2 regions of the Leucobacter muris genome follow, and region 1 is predicted to be linked to the other one. Evidence: predicted binding sites of a transcription regulator. Region 1 holds the regulator's gene; the other holds the start of a gene.

Region 1 (11,008 bases):
GGCTCGGGCGCCGCCTCCACCCGCTCGATGCGCACGGCGAAGCGATCCTTCGCCACCTGCTCGGCTACCCCCGCGCCGAGAGTGCCTGCGCCGTCGCCCAGGAGGATCCGTTCCCCCTGGCGCAGCCGGCTCACCCGTACCGCGTGGCGCGCCTCGTCGCCCGTCACCTCGACGAGCGCGCCCGGTGCGAGCTGCCCCGCCGCGAGATCCTCGCGGTAGTAGAGGTTGGCCATCGACCGCTACCCCTGGCGGAAGAAACGGTCGCGCAGCTTGCCGAAGAAGCCCTGCTGGAACTCGCCGAGGTGCGGCGGCTCGTCGCTGCGCAGCGAGGCGAGCTGGCGCACGAGATCCTGCTCCCGCTTCGACAGCTTGGTGGGGGTGTTCACCTGCACGGCGATCTTGAGGTCGCCGCGGTTCGTGCTGCGCAGCGCCTGGATGCCGCGCCCGCGCACCGTGAGCACGTCGCCCGACTGGGTGCCCGGTGCGACCTCGACCTCCACCTCGCCGTCGAGCGCCTGCAGCTTCGCCGCGGTGCCGAGCACCGCGTCGGTCATCGAGACCTGCATCGTGCAGAGCAGGTCGTTGCCGTCTCGGCTGAACACATCGTGGTGCATCACGCGGAACTCGATGAACAGGTCGCCGTTGGGGCCGCCGCCCGGGCCGACCTCGCCGCCGCCGCGCATCTGCAGGCGCGTGCCGGTGTCGATGCCCGAGGGGATGTCGACGGGGATCATGCGGCGCTCGCGCACGCGGCCCTTGCCGCCGCACTCCACGCAGGGGTGCTCGATGACGGTGCCGTAGCCGTGGCAGCTGCCGCAGGGGTGCATCGTCACGACGTTGCCGAACAGCGAGCGCACCTGGCGCTGCACCTGGCCCTGGCCACCGCACACGTCGCAGGTCACCGGGTGGGTGCCCGGCTGACAGCAGCTGCCCTGGCAGACCTCGCACAGCACGGCCGTGTTGACCGTGATGTCGCGCTGCACGCCGAAGATCACGTCTTCGAGGGAGACGTCGACGCGGATCATCGCGTCGTCGCCGCGCTCGGAGCGGGGGCGGGGGCCGCGCTGCGCGCCGCCGAAGCCTCCCCCGAAGAAGGTCTCGAAGATGTCGCCGAAGCCGGCGGCGCCGCCCTGGCCGCCCCCCATGTCGTAGCGCTGCCGCTGCTCGGGGTCGCTCAGCACGTCGTAGGCGTGGGTGACGTCCTTGAAGCGCTCTGCGGCGTCGTCGCTCGGGTTCACGTCGGGGTGCAGCTCGCGCGCGAGCCGGCGGTAGGCCTTCTTGATATCTTCGGGCGTCGCCTCGCGCGGCACGCCGAGGGTCTCGTAGTGGTCGGCCACGTTGTGCTCCTCAGGGGTGTTGTTCGGTGAAAATGACGACCGGGCGAGACGGGGCGGGCGCCCCGCCGAGCTACTGCTCCTCGCCCAGGAAGCGGTTGAGATAGCGGGCGACCGCGCGCACGGCCGCGATGTTGCCGGCGTAGTCCATGCGCAGGGGCCCCAGCACGCCGAGACGCGAGACCGAGTCGGCCTCCTGCTCGTAGCTGGACGCGATCACCGAGGTGGCCGCGAGGCCGTAGGGCGCGTTCTCGCGCCCGATCGAGGCGGAGACGTCGCGCCCGTCGTGCGCGAGCTCGCCGAACAGCCGCAGCAGCGCCACCTGCTCCTCGATGGCCTCGAGCACCACCGGCAGCGAGCCCGCGAACTCGCCCGGGCGCGACAGGTTGGCCGCTCCGGCGACGGCGATGCGTTCGCTGCGATTGGCCTGCAGCTGGCTGCCGACCACCGAGAGCACCCGACGCACGAGCTCGGCCTCGTCGGGCTGGGCCCACTCGGAGACCCGCTCGATGAGGTCTGCGACCGCGGTGGCCGCCGTCTCGACGTCCGACCCGACCGCCGTCTCGGCGATCCGCTGCCGCAGCCCGTGCACCCACGCCTCGGTGACCTGCGATGCGGGCAGCCAGGCCACCTGCTGCTCGACCACGCCGCTGCCGAGGATGAGCACGCACAGCACCCGGTCCTCGCCGATCGCGACGAGGTCGATGTGGCGCACCACGGTGCGGCGCAGCGACGGGTAGTGGGCGACGGCCACCTGGTTCGTGAGTTGCGCGAGCAGCCTCACGGTGCGGGCCATCACGTCGTCGAGGTCGCTCGACTCGCCGAGGAAGCGCTCGATGGCGGATCGCTGCGCCGCGCTGAGCGGGCGGATCCTGGCGAGCGTGTCGACGTACAGGCGGTAGCCCTTGTCGGTGGGCACGCGACCCGAGGAGGTGTGCGGCTGAGCGATCAGCTCGTCCTCCTCGAGCAGCGCCATGTCGTTGCGAATGGTGGCGGCGGAGACGCCGAAGCTGTGCCGGTCGACGATGGCCTTCGATCCCACGGGTTCGTTCGAGGAGACGTAGTCGCTCACGATCGCGTGCAGCACCGCCAGGCTGCGCTCGGACACCATGTGACCGCACCCCCTTCTTGGCACTCACCATCTCAGAGTGCCAAGTCTACCGCAGGCCCCGCCGCTCCGTCGGCAGCGACTCACGCCCTCGGCGAACCCCCGAGCGAGCGGGGCCGGCGCCGCGGGCGCGGATCTGAGCCGCGGTTCAGTCCCGTGATCCCGGACGCGCCGGCGCCCCGAGCCGTCAGCCGAGCAGGCGGTGCACGACCGTGTCGGCGAGCAGTCGCCCGCGCAGCGTGGGGACCACGCGCGCGGTTCGGCCCGCTGCCGCGATCGCGGCGCGGCCGTCGATGAGCCCGTCGGCGATGAGCTGCGGGATCGCGCGGCGCTCCTCGGCCCGCAGCACGTCGGCGGGCAGGCCGTCGGCGATCCGAGTCTCGAGCAGCACCCGCTCCTCCCGTCGCGCGTCGCCGCTCAGCGTCTCCCGGGCGTGCGCGGGCGAGACGCCCGCCTCGATGCGCTGCGCGTAGGCGCCCGGGTGCTTCACGTTCCACCACCGCACCCCGCCGACGTGGCTGTGCGCACCGGGGCCCGCGGCCCACCAGTCCTCGCCCGTCCAGTATGAGAGGTTGTGGCGCGAGCGGGTGCCGGCCGTGCGCGACCAGTTGCTGATCTCGTACCACGAGAACCCGGCCGCGGCGAAGCGGGCGTCGGCCAGCTCGTACATCTCGGCGTGCAGGTCCTCGTCCGGCTCGGGCACCTCGCCGCGACGGATCTGGGCCGCCAGCTTCGTGCCCCGCTCCACGATCAGGGCGTAGGCCGAGATGTGATCGGGATCGGTCGCGAGCGCCGCGTCGATCGAGCGCTCCCAGTCGGAGAGCGACTCCCCCGGCGTGCCGTAGATCAGGTCGACGCTCACCTGCAGCCCCGCCTCGCGCGCCCACCGGGTCACGAGCGGGATGCGCTCGGGCGTGTGCGTACGGTCGAGGGTGGCGAGCACGTGCGGCACCGCCGACTGCATGCCGAAGCTGACTCGGGTGAACCCCGCCTCGGCGAGCGTCGCGAGGTAGGCCGCGTCGACCGAGTCGGGGTTCGCCTCGGTCGTCACCTCGGCGCCGGGCTCGAGGCCCCACTCGTCGCGGATGCTGGCGAGCATCGCCGCGAGATCGCTCGCCGGCAGCAGCGTCGGCGTGCCTCCGCCGAAGAAGACCGTCGACACCCGGCGATCCGGCACCCCGGCTCGCCGCAGCACCTCGGCGCCGAAACCGAGCTCGCGCTGCACCTGCCCCGCGTAGTCGTCGCGCCGCGTTCCGCCGAGCTCGCTCGCGGTGTACGTGTTGAAGTCGCAGTAGCCGCAGCGCACGCGACAGTACGGCACGTGCACGTAGACCCCGAAGCGTCGTCCGTCGGCGCCGACGGCCGCGCTCGGCGGCAGCGAGCCGTCGGCCGGCGCCGGGTCTCCCTCAGGCAGAATGCTCGGCATCGTCGCCCGTGTCGGGGCCGTCGGCGGGATCGGTCGTCGCGGCGGGATCGACGGAGTGCTCGGCCGTCGGCTCTGCGGCTTCCTCGACCGCGGCGGGGCCGTCGGTCGCCGCGGCGGGCGCCGTCTCGTCGGACTCGGCGGGGTCGGCGGCCTCGGGCGTCTCGGGAACGGGGGCCTGAGCGGCGGCGAGGTCGTCGGTCTCCGAGGTCTCGAACCCGACTCCGGGGTCGGCGCCCGCATCGGCAGCGGCATCGGCATCGGTCTGGGGCGCCGCGGTCTGCGGCGCGGCCGAGGGATCCACCGCACCCGCACCCGGGGCGAGCGCGGCGAGCTGCGCCTTCACCGCGTCGACGGCGGCCCGCAGGTCGGCGCGCGCCTTGAGGCCGAGCAGGCCGCTCTTCGGGGCCGACAGGAAGCCGCGGGCGACCGCCCACACGGTGTCGTCGTCGCGGTGCTCGATCATGAAGAGCTGCTCGCCCACCGCGCCGGCCTCGTCGCTCGTGCCCCAGGCGAATCCCGAGCGCCGCTCCTCGTCGACGGTGTAGACGATCAGCACGTTGCGGGGCTGCTGCCCGGGCGCGCGCAGCACCGCGGTCGTGCCGGCCACCAGGTAGGGCTCGCCGTCGGGCCCGAACTGCTCCTCGACCTCGCCCCCGGCCTGCGGCTGGCCGTCGTCGTCGAAGCTCACGCCCGTGTAGCGGTCGCCCGATCCGCGCACCACGTCGGCGACGGTGACGCCGCTGCCGCGCTGGGCGCCCCAGGTCATCAGCAGGCTCGAAGCCAGCAGGAAGCGCTCCTGGCCGCTGCCGAGGCGAAGGGTCTCCTCGTAGGACGTCGTGCCGTCGGGCGGGAAGCGCACCAGGTCGGGCGCCTTCGACGCGCCGACGGCCGCGTAGGCGACGGGCATCTCGATGTGACTGCTGCGCCGCGCGGGCTGCTCGTTGCTCATCGTTCGCTCACCCTCACTTCTTCGAGGTCTCCTTGCCCTCCACGTCGCCCGAGAGCGCGGCGATGAAGGCTTCCTGCGGCACCTCGACGCGGCCGACCATCTTCATGCGCTTCTTGCCCTCCTTCTGCTTCTCGAGCAGCTTGCGCTTGCGGCTGATGTCGCCGCCGTAGCACTTGGCGAGCACGTCCTTGCGGATCGCGCGGATGGTCTCGCGGGCGATGACCCGGGCGCCGATCGCCGCCTGGATGGGCACCTCGAACTGCTGCCGCGGAATCAGCTTGCGCAGCCGCTCGGCCATCATCGTGCCGTAGTGGTAGGCGTTGTCGCGGTGCACGATCGCGCTGAACGCGTCGACCTTGTCGCCCTGCAGCAGGATGTCGACCTTCACGAGATCGGCCTCCTGGTCGCCCATCGGCTCGTAGTCGAGGCTCGCATACCCCTGCGTGCGGCTCTTGAGGTGGTCGAAGAAGTCGAACACGATCTCGCCGAGCGGCATGCTGTAGCGCAGCTCGACTCGCTCGCCGAGGTACTCCATGCCCATGAGGCTGCCGCGGCGGCTCTGGCAGAGCTCCATGATCGCGCCCACATAGTCCTTGGGTGCGAGGATCGCGGTCTTCACGACCGGCTCGCGCACGCTCGCGATCTTGCCGTCGGGGTACTCAGACGGGTTGGTAACCGTGACCTCCTTGCCGTCGTCGGTGGTGACCTGGTAGATCACGCTCGGCGCGGTGGCGATGAGGTCGAGGTCGAACTCTCGGCGCAGGCGCTCGGAGATGATCTCGAGGTGCAGCAGCCCGAGGAAGCCGCAGCGGAAGCCGAATCCCAGCGCGACCGAGGTCTCGGGTTCGTACTGCAGGGCCGCGTCGGACAGCTTGAGCTTGTCGAGCGCCTCGCGCAGGATCGGGTAGTCGCTGCCGTCGAGCGGGTAGAGGCCCGAGAACACCATCGGTTTCGGGTCGGTGTAGCCGGGCAGGGGATCCTGCGCCGCCCGCAGCTTGGTCGTGACGGTGTCGCCCACCTTCGACTGGCGCACGTCTTTCACACCCGTGATGAGGTAGCCGACCTCGCCCACCGCGAGCCCCTTCGTCGGCGTGGGCCCGGGAGCGGACACGCCGATCTCGAGGGCCTCGTGCTCGGCCTTCGTCGACATCATGAGGATCTTCTCGCGCGGCGTCAGGCGCCCGTCGACCATGCGCACGTAGGTGACCACGCCGCGATAGGGGTCGTAGACGGAGTCGAAGATCATGGCGCGGGCGGGGGCGTCGATCTCGCCCACCGGCGCCGGGATGCGCTCGACCACACGATCCAGCAGCTCCTCGACGCCGGCGCCCGTCTTGCCCGAGACCTTCAGGATGTCGTCGGGGTCGCCCCCGATGAGATCCGCGATCTCGCGCGCCACCCGTTCGGGGTCGGCCGCCGGCAGGTCGATCTTGTTGAGCACCGGGATGATCTCGAGATCGTTCTCCATCGCCAGGTACAGGTTGGCGAGGGTCTGCGCCTCGATGCCCTGCGCGGCGTCGACCAGCAGGATCGCGCCCTCGCACGCGGCGAGCGAGCGCGACACCTCGTAGCTGAAGTCGACGTGGCCGGGGGTGTCGATCATGTTGAGGGCGTACTCGCCGCCGCCGAGCGACCAGTGCATGCGCACGGCCTGCGACTTGATGGTGATGCCGCGCTCGCGCTCGATATCCATGTTATCGAGGTACTGCGCGCGCATGTCGCGATCCGAGACGGTGCCCGTGATCTGCAGCATGCGGTCGGCCAGCGTCGACTTGCCGTGGTCGATATGCGCGATGATGCAGAAGTTGCGGATCTGCGCGGGGTCGGTCGACGCCGGCACTGGGGGGTTCACACTGCGAGGAGACATTGCCCGCCATTATCCCACAGCGGCGGGGCCCGGCTCTCCGCGGAGCGCGCGGGCGCGCGGGTTCCGTGAGCATCGGAGCCCGGGCCGTATGGAAACCGTGAGGATCGCCGCAGCCGCGGCCGCCGAGCGGCAGATCATGGAGCTGCTGATCAGGAACTCAGGCAGACTCGTCACCCGGCAGATGCTCCTCACCCGCATCTGGGGCACCGAACACGCAAAGGACACCGGCTATCTGCGCCTCTACCTCTCCCAGCTGCGCAAGAAGCTGGAGCCGCAGCCCGCCGAGCCGAGGTACCTGCTGACCGAGCCCGGCATGGGGTACCGACTGCAGCGCGACGAGGAATGAGCGGCTGCGCCGACGCAGCGCGGCTCCGACACGGTGCCGGAATCGAGACTCCTGCGTTCGCTTCTGCTAAAGTTGATTCTTGGCTTGCGTGTGGTGAAATCCACACAACCCGCGAGGTGCCCTCTCTCGCCGCGCGGAACAACCGTCAAACCTGTACCTAAAGGACACTATTCAACGTGGCAAACATCAAGTCGCAGATCAAGCGCATCAAGACCAACCGCAAGGCGACCGAGCGCAACAAGGCTTACAAGAGCGAGCTCCGCACCGTCGTGCGCGCCGCCCGCGAAGCCATCGCCGCCGGCGACAAGGCCGTGGCCGAGCAGAAGCTCGCCCTCGCCAGCAAGAAGCTCGACAAGGCCGTTTCGAAGGGCGTCATCCACAAGAACCAGGCCGCGAACCGCAAGTCGAAGCTCGCCACTCAGGTGGCCGCGCTCTAAGCGACCGGTTCTTCCGCGGTTTCACGAAGAGACCCCGCCTCGGCGGGGTCTCTTCGTGTATCCGGGCGGTGCGACGTTCGCACTCGCTCAGTCGGCCCATTTGCACCGAGTCGGCCTATCATTCGCGCGACAATCAGGCCGACTCGATAGGAATGGGCAGTCTCGACGGGTGAGCTCGAGCTAGCGGCCGCGCTTCGCCACGAACAGCAGGTACTTCTCGAGCGCGTACTCGGGGTCGCGGCTGCCGCCCTTCAGCAACCACTCCGTCTCGGCGGCCAGGTCGATGCAGCGGGCGAGGTCCTCCTCGCGCCAGCCGCGCACCTCGCGCAGCGCACGATCCACCTGCCACGGCGCCATGCCGAGCTCCTTCGCGAGCTGCCCGCTCGAACCGACGGCGCCGTACACCCGCGCCATCGCGCGCACCTTCATATTGAGCGCGGCGAGCATCGGGATCGGGTCGGTGCCTGTCGAGAGCGCCTGCCGCAGCAGCACGAGGGCGTCCGCGGCGCGCCCCGCCGTCGCGGCGTCGGCGACCTTGAAGGCGTTGGTCTCGACCCGGCCCTCGGTCGCCCGGTTCACCTCTTCCTCGGTGAGCCTCGATCCGGCGTCCGATACGAGCTGCGCGCAGGCCCCCGCGAGCTCCCCGATGCCGCCCGAGTAGGCGGCCACGATCATGCGCAGCGCACCGGGCGTGATCTGCGCCCCGAGCCTGCGGAACTCGGCCTGCGCGAACCCCAGGCGATCCTGATCCTTCTTCACCTCGGCGCAGACCACCTCGATGCCGCCGACCGCTCCCCCGCGCACCGCGTCGAGCAGCGCCTTGCCGCGCTGACCTCCCGCATGGCGCAGCACCAGGGTGGTGTCATCGGCGGGCTCGGCGACGTAGCGCTTCGCGTCCTCGATGAACGCGTCCGAGCACTTCTCGACGCCCTCGACCCGGATCAGCCGAGGCTCGGCGAACAGCGACGGGCTCGCGATCGTGAACAGCTCGCCCGAGGTGTACGAGGCGGCGTCGACGTCGTGCACCTCGAGGTCGGTGTTCGCCTCGAGCAGCGCGGCGCGGATCGCCTGGCCCGCGCGGTCGGCGAGAAAGCCCTCTGGGCCGCTCACCAGCACCACCGGCGCGGGGCGCGCCTCGGTCCAGTCGAGCTGCGGGATCTTGCTCTTCGCTCCTCGTGCTGCTGCCACCCCTCAACCCTACTCGCCCGGCCCCGGTGCCGGGTCTCCGGGGCGGCCTTGGGGCGGCCTCGCGGGGGCGCTCCGCACGCCGCCTTCCGGAGCGGCCTCCCGCGGCGCCCCGCACGCCGCCCGGCACGACGCCCGAGGTCGGGCGATCCCGGCCCCGACCCGCCCGCATATCCCTCCCCACCGCACCGCGCGCCTGCAATATCCTTCCCCCGCCGCACCGATTCACGCTCAAGCACCTCAATCCCGGAGAAATCGGTGCGTGAAGGTCGATCGGTGCGTGAGGCGAGGCAGGCCGGAGCCGGGAAGCGGAGACCGGGGGTGGAGGAACCGAAGAGAACCGACCGGAACGAAAGGAACGGAGGGAACAGACGGAACAGACGGAACGGAGGGGTCCGAAGGGAGCGGCCTGAACGGAGGCAACGGCGGGCGCGGCGGGCGGGGCGGCGAAGGGCGAGGGCCGGCGCGGGGAACGACGACACGGGCGGGCGGTTCTCGCCGAGGCGGCGGGGTGACGGTCTGAGGAAGCCGCAAACTCAGAGGGCGGCGAACTCAGGGGGCAGCGGTCTCGGGCGACGAGGCGGAGGTCCGCTCCGCCCAAGCGCGTAGCTCACCCGGCGAGCCGCTGATCGCGAGGGATCCGTGACGGTCTGTGCGCAGCGGGCGGGCTCCGACCCGGGCGAAGGCGGCGAGCGCGGCGGCCGCGGGGTGTCCGTAGCCGTTACCCGCGCCCACCGAGACGAGCGCCAGTTCGGCGCCGATGGCGCCGGCCAGCACCGGATCCTGGTCCCGGCTGCCGTGGTGCGCGATCTTCACGACCGCGGCGCTGAGATCGGCGCCGCCGGCGCGCAACGCGCGCTGCTCGTCTTCGCCGGTGTCGGCGAGCAGCATCACCAGCGCCCCGCCGGCCTCGACGCGCAGCACGAGACTGGCGGCGTTCGAGTCGGCGGGCACGGCGCCCGGTGCGGGCGCGAGCACCTCCCAGCCGAGACCCGTGCCACCGCCGCGCAGCCCGGTCTCACCGGTCCGGTGCGGCACACCGGCGGCGCGCAGTTGCGCGAGCACCGGTCGAGACCCACCGTCTTCGCGATTGTCGGGGGCGACCAGCGCGGCCTCGACCGTGTGGATCACCTCGCTCAGGGCTCCCACGTGGTCACGATCGTCGTGGGTGAGCACGAGCAGGGCGATGCGCGTCACACCGAAGCGGTCGAGGCAGATGCGCAGCAGCGCGGGGTCGTCGCCCGTGTCGACGAGCATCACCTCGGCCGGACGGTCGGGGTCGCGCAGCAGGATCGCATCACCCTGCCCTACATCGCAGGCGACGACGAACCAGTCCGAGGGTGTGCCGATTCTCGCGACGGCCGGCGCGACGAGCACCGGCCCTGAGAAGGTTCCGGCGGCCGCGCAGAGCAGCACCGCGACGACCGCGCGACCGCGCGTCGAGAGCTGTCGCCACCCGCGCCAGGGCACGCGACCGGCCGCGCGATCCTCGGGAAGCCTGATCCGGTGGGCGGCGAACGACCACGCCGCCAGCAGTGCGAGCTCGACGAAGGCGAGCAGCAGCGCCCCGGCCCAGCCGTCCGGCCACGGCCAGCGCGCGAGCGGCAGCTGCGCCGTGACCTCGGCCGTCGCGGAGATCCACCGCGCGGGCAGACCGGCGACCGCTACGGCCTCCTCTCCCAGCGTCGGCGAGATCGGGAGCGCCAGCAGCGCGATCAGGCCGAGGCCCGTGCCGAGCGGCACGGCAGGGCCCGCGAGCACGTTTGCGAGCACACCCACCGCGGGGATCCCCGGCTGCAGGAGCAGCAGCAACGGCCCGCACGCGAGCTGGGCCGACAGCGCGACGGCCACGGGCAGCACGATCCACCGCGGTACCGGCGCCACCCGCCGAAGCAGGCGCACGATCTCGGGGACGAGCAGCAGGATGCCGGCCGTCGCCGCGACCGACAGCGCGAAGCCCGGCTGCAGCGCCTGCCAGGGCTCGGTGAGCAGCATCAGGAGCATCGCGGCGCCGAGCGCGGGCAGCGCGACCGCTCGTCTGCCCCCGAAGCCGGAGGCGAGCACGACCGCGCCCATCACGGCGGCGCGCTGCACGCTGGCGTCGGGCCCCACAACGAACACGAAGCCCGCGAGCATCATCCCCGCGAGTGCGATTCTCAGGCGACGCCCAGCGCCCAGCAGGCCGGCGAGCCAGATCGCGGCGCCGGTCACGAGCGCGCAGTTGGCGCCCGATACGGCGACCAGGTGGGTGAGCGAACTCTGCTGCATGCGCAGTTCGAGCGGCGCCCCGACGAGGGCGGTGTCGCCCACCGCGAGCCCCGGCACCAGCTCAGCGCCCGGCACCTGCGCCGCGGCC
Region 2 (11,008 bases), 610 kb from region 1:
GGGCCCGTTCGCGGTGACGGCCACCGGCACGCCGTACCCCATGTGCCGGGCGCCGTCCAGGGTGGGCGCCCCGGCGAAGAGGAAGAACGTCATGCCCGGCTGCAGCTCGTACTCCTGGCTGCGCTTGATCCTGAGCCCCTCGAGCCAGGTGGGCGCGAAGCCGATCCCGGTGCCGTACCCCACGTGGCGCCCGACGCGGCCGCTGCCGGCGCGCACCAGCCGGTCGTGGATCGATCCCGCGACCTCTGCGGCGTTCCTGCCGGGGACCAGCTCTTCGACGCCGGCGAGCACGGTGTCCCGAATCGCGCGATACTGGTCGAGGTACGCCCGAGGCGCACCCTCCATGAAGTAGGTCTGGAACGCGACCGCGTGATACCGCTCCTTCGCGGCTCCGAGCTCGACCGTGACGATGTCCGCCTCCGGCACGGGCAGCGGCTTCGCCGAGAGGTGGGTCTGAGCCAGGGTGCGGCTCCCCGCCGAGATGCACGGGGGCACGGAGGCGGGATCGCACCCCTCGGCCAGCAGCGCGGCGAGCACGGCGCTGCTCAGCTCGGTCTCCAGCACCCCCGGGGCGATCCTCTCCTCCACCGCGAGGTAGGCGCGGTCCAGGGCGCGACCCGCCGCGCGCATGAGATCGAGCTCTCCGTCGTCCTTGACCTCCCTGAGGGCGAGCACCACTTCGTCGCCGCTCTCCAGCGAGATGCCGCACGACTCCGCATGCAGGTAGAGCTCGCGCACGTAGTCGCCGCGCAGCGCGTGCGAGGCGAGTTCGACGTCGATCCGGTCCGCGCCGGACTCCCGCGCCCAGCGCATGAGGGTCGCCGTCGGCGATTCCCGATCGTCGTCGAGCCAGACGCGCACCTCGTCGATGCCCACTCCTCGCGCCATGAGCTCTCGGTCGGGCGCCCTGCAGATGCCCTGCACCGGCTCGGACTCGGACGTCGGCACCCACACCGCTTGGAAGACCCAGTACCCGAGCTGGTCGTATCCGAAGAGGTAGAACATCGAGGCCTGATCGAAGATCAGGAGCCCGCCGCTTCCGCGTCGGCGGAGCGACTCGCGCACTCTCGCGAGTCGCGCGCGGTAGGTCGCCTCGTCGAACGGGTACGGGAGGCCGAGATCCTGCCGGGCGTGCGCATTGATCGTGCGCCTCGTCGCAGTCCCGGGCTGCGTGCCGTCGTGTCCGTTCATGGTTCAGACCCCCCGATCCCGCGGCCCGCGTACTGCCGCTGGTCGTCGACGAGAGCTGTCTGCGCTGGCGGGCGTCCCACGAGAGGAGCCGCTCTGCGATGCCGATGGTGGCGAACAGCAGCCCGGCGAGCACCACCAGGATGATGAGCACGGCGAAGAGGGCCGTGGTGTCGAGCGTCGCGTTGTAGTAGACCAGCAGGTAGCCGAGACCGCGGTCGGACGCCATCCACTCGCCCACGATCGCACCGATCACCGAGTTCGTCATCGCGAGCTTCAGACCGGCGAACAGGTACGGGATCGACGACGGGATCTTGACCGTGCGGTAGATCTGGCCCTGAGAGGCGTTCACGGATCTCCCCAGCGTCACCAGGCCGCGATCGGCGGATTCGAGGCCCGCCACGACATTGATCAGCACGGGGAACAGCGCGAGGAGCGCCACGATGATCACCTTGGGCGTCAGTCCGATGCCGAACCAGACGATCAGCAGCGGCGCGATCGCGATCTTCGGAGTCGTCTGCAGCGCGAGGATGATGGGGTACAGCGTGTTCCGCAGCACCTGCGAGACGTCGAGCAGCACCGCGAGCGCCACGCCGATCAGCGATCCGATGAAGAACCCGACGAGGATCGGGATCAGGGTGTCGAGGATGTGCGGCAGGTAGATGCCGAAGCGCTCCCCGAGGTTCTGCGTGATCTCGATCGGCGAGGGAAGGATGAACTTCGGGATCGAGAACCACTGGGTCGACAGCTCCCAGAAGACGAGCAGCAGCAGGATGAGCAGGACGGGAGAGAGCACCCCCTGCAGGAAGGTCTTCGATTTAAGCATCGGTGCGCTCCTCGGTCTCTGCTCGCATCAGTTCGCCGTGCAGCACGGATTGGAAGTCGGAGGTCTCGTGGGTCTGGCGGCCGAACGGCTCTCTCGGCCTCACGAGGGGGTTGACGTAGTCGGCCTGGATCCGCCCCGGCCTCGCCGACATCACCACGATGCGGTCGGAGAGATAGGCGGCCTCGTCGATCGCGTGCGTGACGAAGACGATGGTCTTCTTCGTCTCCTCCCAGATCCGGAGCAGTTCGACCTGCATCTTCTCCCGCGTGATGGCGTCGAGCGCCCCGAAGGGCTCGTCCATCAGCAGCACCATCGGGTCGAGGATCATCGCCCGGCAGAGGGAGACCCGCTGCCGCATACCGCCCGAGAGCTCGTGCGGATACGAGTTGAGAAACGCCCCGATCCCCACGAAGTCGGCGATCTCCTGGATCTCCGACTGGCGGGGCCGCTGCCCCGCCAGCTCGGAGAGATAGGCGATGTTCGCGCCGACCGTTCGCCACGGCAGCAGTCGGGCCTCCTGGAACACGTTGCCGATCTTGCGCTGCTTCCGCACCTCCTGCACGGTCTGCCCCGCGATCGTGACCGACCCCGACGTGGGCTCCAGCAGAGCCCCGATCGTGGAGAGGAGGGTGCTCTTCCCGCACCCCGATGGGCCGATGAGGCTCACGAACTCTCCCTCCTCGATGTCCAGGTCGATGTGCGAGAGCGCGTGCACGGACTTCGTCTTCGTTTGATACGTCAGACTCAGATCCTTGATCGCGATGTAGGTCATGAGGGGGTCACCACAGCTTTCCGTGTCGTTTCGAGGTCTCTCGGTCGCGCAGCCCGCTCAGTCGAGCGGCTGCGGCTTCCAGGCGTCCTCGGGCAGGTAGTCGTTCGTGTAGATCTCGCTCACCGAGACCTCGGATCCGAGCACCTCGCCCGCGAGCAGACTGTCCGCGAGGGCCTGCCAGGCGGTGTCGTCCATCCATCCCCAGCCGTGCTCGTCGGTGCGGTCGCTGTACATCAGCTCGTGCGACGCCTCCAGGGTCTTCAGCAGGAACGCCGCGTCCGTCTCCGGGCGCTGCTTCACGTAGATGTCGACGACGGCGTCGAGGTCCTCTGCGGCGGTCTCGTACCCGCGCATCGTGGCCTCGAGGAAGCGCGAGACGGCGTCGGCGTGATCGGCCAGGTACGCGTCGTTCGCGAAGATCGAGTGGCCGAGGATCGGCTGCTCCTCCGTGCTGAAGGAGAGGAATAGGGGGTCGACGCCCTCGTCGGCGAACTGGATCACGTGGTGGTTGTTCTGACCGGTGCAGGCGTCGGCCGCCCCGGAGAGCACCACCGTGCACTTGGCCTGCGGGTCCACGAACGAGAGCGCGAGATCGCTCTCCGAGTCGAGGCCCGCCTCGGCGAGCTTCGATCGGAGCATCGCCTGCTCGGGGCTCGCCGCGGCCGTCGAGACGGTCTTGCCCTCGAGGTCCTCGAACGACTCGATGCCGCTGGCGGCCGGCGCGATGACACCGGAGGAGGTGCGCTGCAGGTGGTTGGCGACCACCGTGAACTCGAGGCCCGAGTCCACTCCGCTCAGGATCGTGTCCGGGCCGGCGAGGCCGAGGTCGCTCTCGCCCGCCGCGACGGCCTGCACGGTAGCCGTGGAGCCCGAGAGGAACTGGAGCTCGACGTCGAGGCCCGCCTCCTCGTAGTATCCGAGCTCATCGGCCACGACGATCCCGTCCCATTCCGCCACGGGGTAGGTCCAGTGGAGCGCGAGCCGCAGCTTCGTCGGCTGCTCGCTCTCGGAGTCCGGGGCGGGCGAGCCGCCGCCGGAACAGGCGACGGTGGCTGCGATCAGGACGCCGGCGAACACGGCCCCCACTGCGCGGATGGTTTTCATGGTTTCTCCTCATCATCGAGTTTTGGCTACCAAATCCGTATTGTGTATACAGTAAAGCATAAATGGATCGCAAATGTTACACTTTTATTAAGAAGCCCGAACGGGCTGGAGCGATAGGAGAACAGTGAGCAGGACACGCAGCGGGACCACCGACGAAGACGCACTCGAAGCGGTCCGCGATCTCCTGACCACCGGTCAGCTGCGCCCCGGACAGGCCATCCGGCAGGTCGAGCTGGCGGAGCGCCTCGGCGTGAGTCGCGTGCCCGTCAGAGAGGCGCTCAAGACCCTCGAAGCCGTCGGGCTGCTGCAGCACACCGCGAACCGCAGCTACATCGTGTCCAAGCTGAGCTTTCGCGAGATCGAGGAGATCTACCGGCTCCGGGAGATCCTCGAATCCGACGCCATCCGCCAGACCCTCGCGCAGGGCGCCTCCCGGCAGCTCATCTGGAAGATGGAGCAGGCGCACGAGCGAGAGCTCGCCGCTCCCGGCGGCGACATCATCCTGAGCACCAAGCTGAACCGCGAGTTCCACTTCCCCCTCTTCGACGGCGCGACCGCCGCGCAAGTGCGACTGATCAGACAGCTCTGGGACTGCACCGACCCCTACCGCATCCTCTACTACGAGAACCACGGGCACCTCGAGAGCGCGCTGGCCGAGCACACCGAGATCCTGGAGGCGGTGAAGACCGGCGACGCCGAGCTCGTCATCGCGCTCTCCGACAGCCACCGCCAGCGCGGCATCAATCAGCTCGCCCCGATCGTCGAGTAGCGGCCGGCGGGCCGGGCCGCTCCTCGGCGCACGCGAGAAGCGCCGCCTCTGCGAGCCGCTTCCGATCCACCTTGTTCGCCGCGGCGAGCGGGAACGCGTCGAGCGGCCAGATGCGACGCGGGTGCGCGAACGGCTCGAGCCTGCCCAGCACGTGCTGCTGCAGGGCGCGCTCGTCGAATTCGAAACCCGGGCTGACCAGCACGAACGCGACCGGCTTCCGCCCCTTCAACGCGTCCGGCACGGGCAGCACGACCGCGGAGAGGACCGCGGGATGCGCCTCCAGCGCCTCCTCGACCGCCTGCGGGTAGACGGTCTCGCCGCCGCACTTGAAGACGTCGTCCTCGCGCCCCGCGAACCAGAAGAACCCCTGGTCGTCCACCTCGAACAGATCGCCCGTGTGATGGAACCCGTCGGACGTGACGGGAGGCACGAGATCCGGGCGATTCCGATAGCGCATCATCATCGACGGACTGCGCACCTCCAGGACCCCTCTGCCGCTCGTCGGCTCGCCGTCGGAGTCGACCAGGCGGATCCGGGGCACCCGCCGCGCGGCGCCGACCGACCCGAGGGGCGTCGGAAGGCCGTCCGGGTGGGGGCCGAACACCCCGGGCCCCGACTCCGTGGTGCCGTAGGAGGTCGTCACCGACGCTCCGGGGAACCAGCTCTCGATCTCGGCGAGCATCTCGTGGGAGGAGGGCGCAGAGCCCATCGTCACGCGCGCGACGCTCGACAGATCCAGCTCCCCGAGGAGATCGTGCTCCCTGCCCAGCATCGCGAACATCGGCGGCACACCCGTGAGATCGGTGACGCGGTGGCGCTCCACGGCGCCGAGGAAGGCTCGCGACTCGAATCTCGGCATGACGACCAGGGTTCCCCGCTGCGAGACGCAGGACAGGGCGAACATGAGCGCCGCGATGTGATTGAGCGGAGCCGCCACGAGCATCCGCGTCTCGGGCCGGGCGACGGCGGGCGCGACGGTCTCGACGATCCACCTCAGCGTGCGATTGCCGAGTTCGACACCCTTGGGCTGCCCCGTCGAGCCCGACGTGTAGAGGATGAGGCCCAGCTCGTCGTCCGGGCGCCGCACCGCCTCGCCCCCCGCACCGCCGCTCCCCCGCTCTTCGGCGTCGCCTGGCTCCAGCAGCGGCAGCGCCGAGACGCCCCACTCCGAGAGCGATGCGATGCGCGGTCGGTCGGCGAGCACCGTGTGCAGGTCGGCGTCGGCGACGATGAACTCCACGCCGGGCCGAGGCAGCTTCACGCTGATCGGCACGGGCACCGCCCCCGCGTGCACGACCGCGGCGAAGGCGGCGATCCAGGCGATGCCGTTATCGGCGAAGATGCCGATCGCGCGGCCCGGCCTCAACTCCGCCGAGTACTCCGAGAGCATCCGGTCCCGCAGCAGAGCCAGTCGGCGCAGCGTGCAGCGGTGCTCGCCGGTCTCCGACATCTCGATGACCTCCGCCTCCGCCGAGTCGGGGATGAGCAGCCGCTCCCACGCAGTCGATTCGTTCCCGGTTCCCATCTCTCGCCTCTCCTCGTCCCGCTTCACCGCGCGATCGCGAAGGTCGCGAACGCGCCGCTCGCCATCGCGACGAGCACTCCGTCCTCTCGGAGCACTCGCGCCTCCGCCACCGTCAGCGTCCTGCCCTTCCGCACGAGCGAACCCGTCGCCGTCAGCGGTTCCTCCCGAGTCGGCGCGAGGAACCGCACGTTCAGGTCGACGGTCGGGGCGGCCGCGCCGAACGCCGCCATCACGGCGCACTCCGCGGCGAGGTCGAGCAGCGCGGCGATGACGCCTCCGTGCGTGTGACCGCCGTCTCCGCCGTTGCCCCAGCTCGGCACCCACTCCGCTCTGAGACGCACCGATCCGTCCGGGTCGATCCCCGTGAGCCGGGCCGGGAGCCACGCCTGGAACGGAGCATCGTCGATCACGTCCGAGATCCGTTCGAGGATCTCCGCCTCGTTCTCGGCCCCGCTCATCGGTCTTCGTCGCCCCAGGGATCGATCAGGATCTTCCCGATCACCTCGCGATCGCGGATCCGCCGGAGTCCCTCGACCGTCTGGCTCAGCGGCAGCACGTCGCTGATGCAGGGCTCGAGGCGCCCCTCCGACACGTCGGCCAGCAGCGCGACGATGTCCTCCGGACCGTATCCGTTCGAACCGATCACCTGAAGCTCGTAGGTCCAGATGTACCGCAGGTCCTCCTCGGGGGCGTATCCGGCGGTGGCTCCGCACGTCAGGATCCTGCCTCCGAGCGCGGTCGACTTCAGCGTCGGGCGCCACGTGTCTCCGCCGGTGAAGTTGATGACGACGTTCATGCCGGTGCGGTCGTCGAAGCGGCTCGGCTTGCCGTGGTGCTCCACCACCCACGCGAAGATGTCCTCTTCGCGGTAGTTCAGCACTTCGTCGGCCCCGAGCTCCAAGAGCGCCCGGCCCTTCTCCTCGCTTCCGACGGCGGCGACCACGTGCGCGCCGAGGCGCTTCGCGAGCTGCACGCAAGCGACGCCCACCCCGCCGGATGCGCCGAGCACCAGCACGCGGTCCCCGCGCGGATCGCCCCTTTGCCGATCACCATGCGGTGCGCGGTGCCGTAGGCGACGGGCAGCGCCGCCGCGAGGTGCTCGCTCACGTCGTCGGGAAGCCTGATCAGCAGGCGGGCGTCGACCTCCACGTACTGCTGGAGGCCGCCATCGTACACCTCTCCGATCAGGCCCAGCTCCGGCAGAGAGGCGAGCCAGGGCATCACGACGACGCGGTCTCCGACCGCCCACTCGGCGGCGACGCCCTCGCCGACCTCGACGATGCGGCCCGCCACGTCGATACCGGGCACGACGGGCATCGGTATGGTGATGCCCGGCATCCCGCGGACGGTGAAGATGTCGTGGTAGTTCAGCGACGACGCGCCGACGCGCAGCACCACCCTCCCGGGCCCGGCTGCGGGTCTCGCTCGGTCATCACGGATCTGCAGAACATCGATATCCCCGTGCTCGGGCAGGACGACAGCGCGCATTCAAGACTCTCCTTCGAGTGGCAACACCCGAAGAATACATCACTTTGAGAAAAATAAATACTGATACTTAAAACTGAATACTCTTTACCTCGACCGCGGGAGACCCTCCGGCTCGGGCGAGGCTCCTCGCATACGCATACAACGAGGCCGGGCCCCGATCCATGAAGGATCGGGGCCCGGCCTCGTGCGGGAGGGAGCGCTCAGCGCTCGACCACCGCGAGGATGTCGCGCGCCGAGAGCACGAGGTAGTCGTCGCCGCCGACCTTCACCTCGGTGCCGCCGAACTTCGAGTAGATCACCACGTCGCCGACGCTCACGTCGAGCGGAATGCGGGTGCCGCTGTCGGCGACGCGACCGGGACCCACGGCCACGACCTCGCCCTCCTGCGGCTTCTCCTTGGCGCTATCCGGAATCACCAGACCGGACGCGGTGGTCTGCTCTGCCTCGACCTGCTTGATGACGATACGATCCTCGAGCGGCTTGATGGCTACCGACACGGTTGACCTCTTTCCAATGTCTGAAGGTTCTCTCGCGCCCGCCCCATGCGAGCGCGCCTAAGCAGAGTTTAGAACCCCCGTTGGCACTCTCGCAAGGGGAGTGCCAACGCGGCGCCGTCGGATCGCCCAAAGCGAACGGGATCCGTCACCCGACGACACGCACTCGCCCACGCCAGCCTATCGCCGCCTAGAATCGAAGTGACAGCCGATGCGCATCACGGCGGATCGGCGCCCCAACCGCTCGAGGAGCAGTCATGACCACCCCACACCCTCCCCAGCAGCCCGGAACGCCCCACGCCGCATATCCGCAGAACCCACAGGGAGCGCCCGCGGCCCCTCAGTTCCAGCAGCCGGTCCAGCAGCCCGCCGCATATCGGCCCCAGGCCTCCACGGCCACCACGCTCGGCGCCACCAACACCTACGCCGTGCTCGCGATCATCTTCGGCTTCCTCGTGCCCATCGCCGGCATCGTGTTCGGCCACATGGGCCTCAACCAGATCAAGCGCAACGGCGATCCCGGTCGCGGTCTCGCCCTCACCGGCCTGATCGTGGGCTACGCCTACTTCGCGTTCATCGCGATCTTCATCGTCGTCTACATCGGGTTCATCGCCATGATGATCGCGGCCACGGGCAGCGCCTTCTCGGGATCCGACTACTACTACTGAGCCGCCGCCTCGGCCGCGGTACACCGCCCAACGAAAGGAACACGCAGTGTCCCAGAACCAGCCGCCCGCGGGCGACGCCTCCCAGCCCCAGCAGAACGCCTCAGCCGCCCCCGGCGACCCGGGCCAGCAGCCGCAGTACGCCGCCCCGCAGCAGCCCCAGTACGCGCCGCCGCCGCAGCCGGGCTACCCGCAGGCTCAGCAGCCCTACGCCGCTCAGCAGGCCTACGCGCAGCAGGCCCCCCTACCAGCAGGCGTACGCCGCCGCGCCGCCCACCAACACCCTGGCGATCATCGCACTCATCAGCTCGTTCTTCATCTCGCTGGCGGGCGTCATCTGCGGCCACATCGCGCTGAAGCAGATCGAGCGCACCGGCGAGAGCGGCCGCGGCCTCGCGCTCGCCGGCCTCATCATCGGATACGTGGGTCTCGCGATCGGCGCGATCGTCGTGCTCTTCTACGTGATCCTCATCATCGGTCTGGCCTCCTCCTCGAGCTACTGACGATGGCGGCAGCCGCGCCGACCCCGAGCATCGCAGCCCCCGGCTGGCAGGAGCTCGTCACCCCGGCGGGTGGCGAGCTCCTCGCTCGTATCACCGGCGAACTGCAGCACGGCCGCGCACTCGACCGGATCGCGCGCGACCTGCGCTCCGAGGGCGCCGATCCCGCGCTGCTCGCCGCCGCGCTCACCCAGACCGATCTGCGCTCGCGCGCGGCGGCCAAGTTCGGCGAGAGCGCCTCGCACATGCTCTTCACGCGGGCGGCCCTCGAGCAGGCCACCCGATCGCGTGCGGCGGAGCTGCACGCAGCGCGGTTCCGAGCGGCCGGCTGCCGCTCGGTCGCCGACCTCGGATGCGGCATCGGCGCGGAATCCCTGGCCTTTCTCGAGGCGGGTCTCGACGTGCATCCGGTCGAGCTCGATCCCCTCACCGCCGCCTTCGCGCAGCACAACCTCGCCCTCGCGGCGAAGCGGCTGGGAGCGGCGGCTCCCGCGGTGCGCCTCGGCGACGCCGAGTCGATCGGTCCGGGCGACGCCGAAGCCGTGTTCCTCGATCCCGCCCGCCGCACCGCCGGCCACACCGGCACGCGCAGGCTCGCCTCGCCCGACGACTACTCCCCCTCGCTGAGCTTCGCGTTCGGCCTCGCGCGCGAGCGGCCCACCGGAGTGAAGCTCGGCCCCGGCCTCGACCGCGAACTGATCCCCGACGACGCCGAAGCCCAGTGGGTGTCGCTCGACGGGCAGCTCGTCGAGACCGGGCTCTGGTTCGGTGCGCTCGCCCGGCCCGGCGTGCGCCGGGCCGCGCTCGTGCTGCGAGGCGCCCAGGAGGCCGCAGAGCTCACCGGCGCGCACGACTCCGCCGATGCCGACGTGCGCCCGCTCGGCGAGTACCTCTACGAACCCGACGGCGCCGTGATCCGCGCCCGCCTCATCGGCTCGCTCGCCGATCGGCTCCACGCCGGCATGATGTCGGCCGGGATCGCCTATCTCACGGCCGACCGGCTCGTGGAGACGCCGTTCGCGAGCGCGTTCCGCGTCGTCGAGACCCTGAGCTCGCGCGAGAAGGATCTGCGCCGGGCCCTCGCCGCTCGCGACATCGGCGCGCTCGAGATCAAGAAGCGGGGTGCGGACGTCGACCCCGCGGCGCTGCGGCGCCGACTGAAGCTGCGCGGGTCGCGCAGCGCCACGCTGTTTCTCACACGCGACGCGCAGGGCCGGCACGTGGCGCTGCTCGCCGAGCGCTGCTGAGCCCGGCCCTGCCCGGCCGAGCGCCTGTGCGCGGCCCCAGTGCGAGCAGCGCGCCGCCGCCACACACGCCGAGCGGGGCGGGTCCGGAATGATCCCGGACCCGCCCCGCTCGTGCGGCGCGCGAGCCGCTCAGTAGTTCACGTCGGAGCAGGAGACGGTCTGCCCGGCGATCTCGACGAACTCGGCGCCGTTCATGCACTGCTGCACGGCATCCACCCCCGCGCCCAACGCCCAGACGACGGTGATCGTGACGATGATGCCGATGACGAGGCCGATCGCGCCGGTGACGAGACCGGTGATGGAGAACGCCTTCGGCTGCTTCTTCATCAGCGCGACGATGCTCAGCACCAGGCCGACGAGCGCGAGGATCGCGCCGAGGAACGGCACGAAGCTCAGCACGAGGCCGGCGATGCCGAGCGCCATGCCGGTG

The links. The regulator HrcA, encoded in region 1, represses chaperone genes, less so after heat shock. The targets are predictions, from matches to a motif close to TTNGCACTCGNNNNNNNCGAGTGCNAA.
Region 2: the regulator HrcA is predicted to act here: its motif matches at 8,250-8,276, upstream of groES (co-chaperone GroES).

The regions. Positions count from the first base shown of each region.
Region 1 is NZ_CP035037.1:1,512,948-1,523,955, reverse strand. It holds gene Leucomu_RS07165 (16S rRNA (uracil(1498)-N(3))-methyltransferase) at 1-233, opposite strand, end outside; gene dnaJ (molecular chaperone DnaJ) at 240-1,337, opposite strand; gene hrcA (heat-inducible transcriptional repressor HrcA) at 1,408-2,445, opposite strand; gene hemW (radical SAM family heme chaperone HemW) at 2,630-3,868, opposite strand; gene Leucomu_RS07145 (DUF1990 family protein) at 3,849-4,817, opposite strand; gene lepA (translation elongation factor 4) at 4,831-6,684, opposite strand; partial or broken gene Leucomu_RS07135 (winged helix-turn-helix domain-containing protein) at 6,809-7,030, shown strand; gene rpsT (30S ribosomal protein S20) at 7,207-7,467, shown strand; gene holA (DNA polymerase III subunit delta) at 7,648-8,655, opposite strand; gene Leucomu_RS07120 (ComEC/Rec2 family competence protein) at 9,205-11,008, opposite strand, start outside.
Region 2 is NZ_CP035037.1:902,747-913,754, reverse strand. It holds gene Leucomu_RS04335 (M24 family metallopeptidase) at 1-1,191, opposite strand, end outside; partial or broken gene Leucomu_RS15910 (ABC transporter permease) at 1,364-2,014, opposite strand; gene Leucomu_RS04325 (ABC transporter ATP-binding protein) at 2,007-2,786, opposite strand; gene Leucomu_RS04320 (ABC transporter substrate-binding protein) at 2,844-3,890, opposite strand; gene Leucomu_RS04315 (GntR family transcriptional regulator) at 4,015-4,659, shown strand; gene Leucomu_RS04310 (class I adenylate-forming enzyme family protein) at 4,631-6,184, opposite strand; gene Leucomu_RS04305 (PaaI family thioesterase) at 6,208-6,642, opposite strand; gene Leucomu_RS15430 (zinc-binding dehydrogenase) at 6,639-7,127, opposite strand; gene Leucomu_RS15425 (quinone oxidoreductase family protein) at 7,058-7,672, opposite strand; gene groES (co-chaperone GroES) at 7,873-8,169, opposite strand; gene Leucomu_RS04290 (DUF4190 domain-containing protein) at 8,424-8,834, shown strand; gene Leucomu_RS15420 (DUF4190 domain-containing protein) at 8,816-9,334, shown strand; gene Leucomu_RS04280 (class I SAM-dependent methyltransferase) at 9,337-10,578, shown strand; gene Leucomu_RS04275 (hypothetical protein) at 10,708-11,008, opposite strand, start outside.